Actinokineospora alba: one gene and its partner. The protein of the gene in region 1 interacts with the protein of each later gene in a pairwise test. Links are inferred from orthologs where the notes say so. Each region holds a gene or a part of one and is shown in the gene's direction. Other genes may lie near its edges.

Evidence for each region. Proteins that work in one complex are often made in the same cells at the same time.
Region 2: the proteins of nth (region 1) and aceE interact in binary tests that used the Escherichia coli proteins (3 or more experiments, as listed by UniProt). The link is inferred for Actinokineospora alba from one-to-one orthologs.

The regions. Positions count from the first base shown.
Region 1 is NZ_SNXU01000001.1:2,000,554-2,004,805, forward strand. Bases 670-3,659 are described here. They hold nth (endonuclease III), read left to right. Parts: upstream 670-1,801; coding sequence 1,802-2,518; downstream 2,519-3,659. Other genes in these bases: C8E96_RS09625 (Crp/Fnr family transcriptional regulator), read right to left, coding at 670-1,205; C8E96_RS09630 (hypothetical protein), read right to left, coding at 1,362-1,613; C8E96_RS09640 (TlpA disulfide reductase family protein), read left to right, coding at 2,515-3,105; C8E96_RS09645 (NUDIX hydrolase), read left to right, coding at 3,102-3,659. Outside these bases: C8E96_RS09620 (MFS transporter), read right to left, coding at 1-140; more of C8E96_RS09625, read right to left, coding at 531-669; more of C8E96_RS09645, read left to right, coding at 3,660-3,791; C8E96_RS09650 (MarP family serine protease), read left to right, coding at 3,795-4,252. UniProt on the Escherichia coli protein: DNA repair enzyme that has both DNA N-glycosylase activity and AP-lyase activity. The DNA N-glycosylase activity releases various damaged pyrimidines from DNA by cleaving the N-glycosidic bond, leaving an AP (apurinic/apyrimidinic) site.
Region 2 is NZ_SNXU01000001.1:4,010,499-4,014,425, reverse strand. What follows is about bases 1-3,296. They hold aceE (pyruvate dehydrogenase (acetyl-transferring), homodimeric type), read left to right. Parts: upstream 1-327; coding sequence 328-3,096; downstream 3,097-3,296. Other genes in these bases: C8E96_RS18505 (NAD(P)/FAD-dependent oxidoreductase), read right to left, coding at 3,203-3,296; C8E96_RS18515 (DUF3052 domain-containing protein), read right to left, coding at 1-28. In the rest of the region: more of C8E96_RS18505, read right to left, coding at 3,297-3,927. UniProt on the Escherichia coli protein: Component of the pyruvate dehydrogenase (PDH) complex, that catalyzes the overall conversion of pyruvate to acetyl-CoA and CO(2).

The DNA.
Region 1 (4,252 bases):
GAGCGCTGGACATAGAGCAGCAGCGAAAGGCCCATCATCGCGATCGGCAACCTGCCGACCAGGGCCGACAGCACCGGACCGCGCGCTCCTGGGGTCGTCAGGGCCGTGCGGTAGTCGGCGAAACCGGCGGAGTGGGACATGCGTACCAGTATGCCCCACTCTGGTACGGCCGTACCAGTAAATATTGGGTGGTTTGAGACACCAGGTTTGGTGGTAGGTCTCGTTTGAATAACGGTAAAGGGTGTTCCGTGCGAACTCGCGCAACGAAACCCGGCGATCGGAGTCCTTGAGGGTGATACCCCTTGAGCTCAGCGCCAGAGATTTGCGATGGTTTGTGTGTAGGGCGTTACACCCAACTGGCGGAGCGCGATACGCCAACTGAATACCACGATTTCCCTCCGGCACACGGGTTCGGGGCCTAGCCCGGAGGGCGGGGAGCGTGGACCGTCGGGGGATGGTTCGCGCACTTGCGAGAGGTCGGTGCGCCGCGTCGGGGGCGGCGCCCGACCTCTCGCCTCTTTATTCGTCTGTCAGCGAGCCCGGCGGGCGAGCCGCTCGGGGTCGAGAATCAGCACGCTCTTGCCTTCGAGCCGCAGCCAGCCGCGGTGGGCGAAGTCGGCGAGCGCCTTGTTGACGGTTTCGCGGGAGGCGCCGACGTACTGGGCGATCTCCTCCTGCGTCAGGTCGTGCGTGACGCGCAGCAGCCCGGCTTCCTGGCTGCCGAAACGCTGTGCGAGCTGCAGCAACGCCTTGGCGACGCGGCCGGGCACATCCGTGAAGATGAGGTCGGCCAGCATGCCGTTGGTCCGCCGCAGCCGTCGGGCGATCACTCGGAGCAGCTGCTCGGCGATCTCCGGTCGGGTGCCGATCCACTGGCGAAGCGCCGGTCGGTCCATCGTCACCGCGCGTACTTCGGTGACTGTGGTCGCCGTCGACGTGCGCGGGCCCGGGTCGAAAATCGACAGCTCGCCGAACATGTCGGACGGTCCGAAGATCCCGAGCAGGTTCTCGCGGCCGTCCGGAGACTTCCGCCCGAGCTTCACCTTGCCGGACTGGATGATGTACAGCCGGTCGCCGGGCTCGCCTTCGGCGAAGATCACGTGTCCCCGGGGGAACTCCACGGCTTCGAGCGTCTGTGCGAGCGCTTCCGCCGCGGCCGGCTCGACCCCTTGGAAGATGCCCGCACGGGCCAGGGTCTCATCCACCTCGGTCCTCCTGTATCCACCTCGGCCGCCGCATCGATGCGACGCCGATCACGCTTACAGTGTAGGGCGTTCGCCAGGTTTGCCCTGACGGCTCGCCGACAGCGCGGGTCGCGCGTTCGGCGGGCAAATGATCGCCCAGTTGGATGACCCTAGCGCCTATGCCCCGCCCTTGCGACCGCGCAGCTTCGCGGCGCGCCCACCGACCCTACGCAGCCGGAACAGCTCCAGCGCGCGGCCGATGCCGTGGCCATAGAGCGCACGGACCTCGTCGGGCCGGGCGGACTCCAGGAACTCCTCGACATCGGTCTCTTGGACCGCGACATGGCGAAGACGGGTTTCCACGCGTTCCATGAACAGCGCGAAAAACATGATCACCAGGGGCACTACGAACACGAACCAGACTGCCATGGTGTCGTCGATCCTCGTCTGTCGTTGAAGATTCTCGATGGTCTGATGCGTAGACGTCTGGGGCACATTTCGGGTTGTCCGACGGCCCGTAGGCTAACGAGGTGCCTCCGACCACCCGACGCCCGCCCCGTGCTGCCGCCGCCGCGGAGGCGGAAACCAGTCTCTCGTTGACCCGCCGCGCCCGCCGGATGACCCGCGCCCTGGCCGAGGGCTACCCCGACGCGCACTGTGAGCTGGACTTCACCACCCCGCTGGAGCTGGCGGTGGCGACGATCCTGTCCGCCCAGTGCACCGACGTGCGGGTCAACCTGACCACCCCCGCCCTCTTCGCGAAGTACCGCACGGCCGCCGATTACGCCGGCGCCGACCGCGCTGAGCTGGAGGAGATGATCCGGCCGACCGGTTTCTACCGGAACAAGGCGAACTCGCTGATGGGTCTCGGCGCCGCCCTCGTCGAGGACTTCGGCGGCGAGGTGCCCGGCAGGCTCGACGACCTGGTGAAGCTGCCCGGCATCGGCCGCAAGACCGCCAACGTGATCCTCGGGAACGCCTTCGACGTGCCCGGCATCACGGTGGACACCCACTTCGGCAGGCTGGTGCGCCGCTGGAAGTGGACCGAGGAGGAAGACCCGGTCAAGGTCGAGCACGCGATCGGCGCGCTGGTCCCGCGCAAAGACTGGACCATGCTGTCGCACTGGGTGATCTTCCACGGCCGCCGGGTCTGCCACGCCCGCAAGCCCGCGTGCGGCGCCTGCCTGCTGTTCCGCGACTGTCCGTCCTACGGCGAGGGCCCGACGGAGCCGGAGCAGGCGGCGAAACTCGTGAAGGGCGTGGAGGCCGAGCACCTGATCGCCCTGGCCGAGCGCACCCGCGACGGCTACCGGCCCGGGAAGCCGAGCGAGTGAAGTCGCGCTGGGCGCTGGTCGCGGTGATCCTCCTGGTCGCGGGGGTCGTCGCCCTCTGGCCGCGCGGTGACGCCCCGAAGCCTCTCCCGCCGGGTCCGGATCTGACATCGGCGCGGGCCGAGGCCGCGCTCATGCCCTGCGCGACCGCCGTGGGCGGGCCGGAATCGGTGCGCGGGATCACAGCGGAATGCCTGGCCGACGGCTCCAGGGTCGAGGTCGCCGGGGTGCTCGCGGGCCGTCCGGTGCTGCTCAACGTCTGGGCGACGTGGTGTCAGCCGTGCCGGGAGGAACTTCCGGTCCTCGCCGAGTACGCGGCGGGCACGGACGCCATCGCCGTTGTCGGCCTCGCGATAAAGAGCCCTACCGGCGACGCTCTAGGTCTCCTGCGAGACCTCGACGTCACGTTCCCCAACCTGCTGGACACAGACGGCTCGGTCGAACGCGGCCTGAAAATCCCCGCCGCGCTGCCCGCGAGCTACCTGATCTCCGCGGACGGGACCGTGACGTTCATCTCCGACCCGCGGCTGCTGCGGTCGGTCGACGACGTGCGCGGCGCCGTCACCCGCTACCTCGGAGGCGCCCGATGACCCACGGACCGCTGGTCGACCCGGCCGAACTGCCGGACTGGCTCGCCCCGCTCGTCGCCGCCACCGCCGACCTCGACCCGGACATGTGGCGGCGGTTCTCGCCGCCGGACGCGACCGCCCGCGACGCCGCCGTGCTGATCCTGCTGGGCGAGGACCCCGAGCGGGGCCCTGACGTGCTCTTACAGCTGCGCGCGACCGGCGACGACAAGCACTCCGGCCAGGTCGCCTTCCCCGGCGGCAAGACCGAGCCCGAGGACGACGGCCCGGTGGCCACCGCGCTGCGCGAGGCCATCGAGGAGACCGGCGTGGACCCGTCCGGGGTGCGGCCGGTCGCGCTGCTGCCGTCGCTGCACATCCCGGTGTCGCGTTTCCATGTGACGCCGGTGATCGGGTACTGGGAGAAGCCGAGCCGGGTGTGGGCCGTCGACCCGGCGGAGACGCAGGCCGTGGCCAGGGTGCCGATCTCACACCTGGCCGATCCGGCCAACCGGTTCATGGTGAAGCACCCGTCGGGGTATGTCGGGCCGGGTTTCGCGGTGCCGGACATGCTGGTGTGGGGTTTCACCGCGGGCCTGCTCACGCTGCTGCTCGCGGTGGGCGGCTGGGAACAGCCATGGGATGCCGCGGACGTCCGTGACCTTGACGTAGCGTGGCGCTCCACCGGTAACCGAGGCGCGGAGGTCTGAGGCTTGAACTGGGTGGACGTGCTGGTCGTCGCACTCGCCGTGCTCGCGGCGATCTCGGGCGCCCGCCAAGGGGTGATCACCGCGTTGCCCGCGTTCATCGGGGTGCTCCTCGGCGCGATCGCGGGCATCAAGCTCGCGCCGCTCGTGGTCTCCCGGATCGATTCGACGCCGACCAGGGTCGCGTTCGCGGTGGCGATCTTCGTGCTGCTCGTCGCGCTCGGCGAGACCTTCGGCGTGTGGATCGGCCGCACCATCCGGCAGAAGTTCTCCTCACCCCGGCTCGCGGGTGTCGACAGCGCGCTCGGGGCGGTGGTCCAGGGGGCCGTCGTGTTCGTGGTGTCGTGGCTGATCGCACTGCCGCTGACGACCGTCGGAGGGCTTCCGGGGCTGTCCTCGGCGATCAAGGACTCGGCCGTGCTCGGCGGGGTCAACGAGGTCATGCCGCACGCCGCGCGCGGGCT
Region 2 (3,927 bases), 2.0 Mb from region 1 along the record:
CATTGCCGGTGTCTCCCGCGGCCACCACGGTGTCACTCCTCCAGTTGATTTCGCACGGTCATCAGAGCCCATCTTGGCCTGTCCGACCGCGTAACGCCTCTTCGGTTAGGCGATAGCGAACACTGAGTGTGGCCACCTGCGCAACCGTGGAGTCTCCGACACGCCGCAAACAGGCCTTCGCGGCTGCTCCGGAGCGTGTCCTGGCACCCGTACTGACCAGTAACGATGACGGCGGCGTCGATTCAGACGAACATGGCAGAGTGTCCCCTCGCGCGCGTTAACGCGCGCGCGATTTATATACACCTTCGAAGCAGGCTGGAGCTCGAGTTGCCCACCCAGAACAGCAACCCAGGCACTCCCGAGCGCGTGCGCGTGATCCGCGACGGGCTCGCGGCGCATCTGCCGGACATCGATCCGGAGGAGACGTCGGAATGGCTGGAGTCGTTCGACGCCGCGCTCAAGGGCGGCGGGCAGCAGCGTGCTCGGTACCTGATGCTGCGGCTGCTCGAGCGCGCCCGTGAGAGCCACGTCGGCGTCCCGTCGCTGACGAGCACCGACTATGTCAACACCATCCCGACCGACCGCGAGCCGTGGTTCCCCGGCGACGAGGAGGTCGAGCGCCGCTACCGGGCGTGGGTCCGGTGGAACGCGGCGATGACCGTGCACCGCGCGCAGCGGCCCGGCGTGGGTGTCGGTGGTCACATCTCGACGTACGCCTCCTCAGCGGCCCTCTATGAGGTCGGCTTCAACTGGTTCTTCCGGGGCAAGGACCACCCCGGCGGCGGCGACCACATCTACGTCCAGGGCCACGCCTCCCCCGGCATCTACGCCCGCGCGTTCCTCGAGGGCAGGCTCTCCACCGCGCAGCTCGACGGGTTCCGCCAGGAGCTCTCGCACGCGGGCCCCGGCGGCGGCCTGCCGTCCTACCCGCACCCGCGGCTGATGCCCGACTTCTGGGAGTTTCCGACCGTCTCCATGGGCCTCGGCCCGATGAACGCCATCTATCAGGCCCGCTTCAACCGCTACCTGCACGCCCGCGGCATCAAGGACACCTCCGACCAGCGCGTGTGGGCGTTCCTCGGCGACGGCGAGATGGACGAGCCCGAGTCGCGCGGCCTGATCCACGTCGCGGCCAACGAGGGCCTGGACAACCTGACCTTCGTGATCAACTGCAACCTGCAGCGGCTTGACGGTCCGGTCCGCGGCAACGGCAAGATCATCCAGGAGCTCGAGTCCTACTTCCGCGGCGCGGGCTGGAACGTCATCAAGGTCATCTGGGGCCGCGAGTGGGACTCGCTGCTGCACGCCGACCGCGACGGCGCCCTGGTCAACCTGATGAACCAGACCCCCGACGGCGACTACCAGACGTACAAGGCCAATGACGGCGCGTTCGTCCGCGAGCACTTCTTCGGCCGCGACCCGCGCACCAAGGCGCTGGTCGACCCGATGTCGGACCAGGACATCTGGAACCTCAAGCGCGGCGGCCACGACTACCGCAAGGTCTTCGCGGCCTACCAGGCGGCCACCGAGCACCACGGCCAGCCGACGGTGATCCTGGCCAAGACGATCAAGGGCTACAACCTCGGTCCGCACTTCGAGGCGCGCAACGCGACGCACCAGATGAAGAAGATGACCCTGGACGACCTCAAGCAGTTCCGGGACACGCTGCGCATCCCGATCGAGGACGCGGAGCTGGAGAAGGACCCGTACCTGCCGCCGTACTACCACCCCGGCCAGGACTCGCCCGAGATCCAGTACCTGCAGGAGCGCCGCCGCCAGCTCGGCGGCTACCTGCCCGAGCGCCGCTCGAAGGCCAAGGCGCTGGTGCTGCCCGGCGACCAGGTCTACGACGTGATCCGGCGCGGCTCCGGCAAGCAGGACGTCGCCACCACGCAGGCGTTCGTCCGGCTCGTGCGCGACCTGGCCAAGGACAAGGAGATCGGCGCGCGGATCGTGCCGATCATCCCGGACGAGGCCCGCACGTTCGGCATGGACTCGATGTTCCCGACCCAGAAGATCTACAACCACCAGGGCCAGCTCTACACCTCGGTGGACGCCTCGCTCATGCTGTCCTACAAGGAAAGCGAGTCGGGCCAGATCCTGCACGAGGGCATCAACGAGGCGGGCTCGACCGCGTCGTTCACCGCTGTCGGCACGTCGTACGCCACGCACGGCGAGCCGATGATCCCGATCTACATCTTCTACTCGATGTTCGGCTTCCAGCGCACCGGCGACGGCCTGTGGGCCGCGGCCGACCAGATGGCGCGCGGCTTCGTCCTGGGCGCCACGGCGGGCCGCACGACGCTGACCGGTGAGGGCCTGCAGCACAACGACGGGCACTCGCTGCTGCTGGCGGCGACCAACCCGGCGGCGGTGTCCTACGACGCGGGCTGGTCCTACGAGATCGCGCACATCGTCAAGGACGGCCTGCGGCGGATGTACGGCGAGCAGGCGGAGGACATCTTCTACTACCTGACCGTCTACAACGACCCGTACCAGCAGCCGGCGGAGCCGGAGAACCTCGACGTCGAGGGCCTGCTGCGGGGTCTCTACCGGTACCTGGACGCGCCCGAGGGCTCCGGCCCGCGAGCGCAGGTCCTCGCCTCCGGTGTGGCGATGCCGTGGGCGGTCAAGGCCCAGCAGATGCTGGCCGAGGAGTGGGGCGTCCAGGTCGACGTCTGGTCGGCCACGTCCTGGTCGGAGCTGCGGCGCGAGGCGGTCGACATCGAGCGGCACAACATGCTGCACCCCGAGGCCGAGCCGCGGGTGCCGTACGTGACGTCGGTGCTCAAGGACAGCCCCGGGCCCGTGGTCGCGGTGTCGGACTGGATGAGCGCGGTGCCGGACCTGATCCGCCCGTGGGTGCCGACCGACATGACCACCCTGGGCACCGACGGGTTCGGCTTCTCCGACACCCGCCCGGCCGCCCGCAGGCACTTCCTCGTCGACGCCGAGTCGATCACCGTCGCCGTCCTGGGCGCGCTGGCCAGGCGCGGCGAGGTCGACCAGTCGAAGGTCGTCGAGGCGGCACGCAAGCACCGCATCGACGACGTCACCGCCGCGGGCCCCCAAACCTCCGACCCCGGCTCCGCCTGACCAACCCGCGAGTCGCCCCTTCCAACAAGCGAGTCGCCCCTCCAGGCGAACGAGTTCGACATTCGCACAGGCGCGAATGTCGAACTCGGCTGCCGGAGGGGGCGACTCACTTGCCTGGCGGGGCGACTCGCGGGTGGGTGGCGGTGGTCTCCACCATGGCGGCCCAGTCGCGGCGCGGATCGTGGATCTGGCCCAGCGAGACCACGTCACGGCGGAGCAGGAAGGCCATCAGCCAGTCGGCCAGGACGCGGACCTTGCGGTTGAGCGTCGGCACCCGGGTGACGTGGTAGGCGCGGTGCATGAGCCAGGCGATCACGCCGCGCAGCCGGATGCCGTAGATCTCCGCGACTCCCTTGTGCAGGCCCAGACTCGCCACCGAACCGGCATGGGAGTGCTTGTACGGCTTGGGTTCACGGCCACGCAGTGAGCGGATTACGTTGTCCGCCAACAGTTTCGCCTGCCGCACGGCGTGCTGAGCGCTCGGCGCGCACCATGCGCCCTCGGCCGAGAGGTCGGGCACGGCGGCGCTGTCGCCCGCGGTCCACATTCCCTCGTAGCCCGGCACGCGCAGCGTCGTCGAGGCGACCAGCCGACCACGCGGATCGACCGGCAGCCCACTGGCCTGGGCCAGCGGATTGGCCCGGACGCCTGCCGTCCAGACGACGGTGTCGGCGTCGAACTCCTCGCCGTCGCTGAGCACGACGTGCCCGTCGACCATGCTGGTCACCGTGGTGTTCAACAGAACCCGCATCCCGCGCTTCTCAAGCCGCCGCACGGTGTACTCGGCAAGGGAAGGGCTGACCTCGGGCATGATCCGGTCCGCCGCCTCGA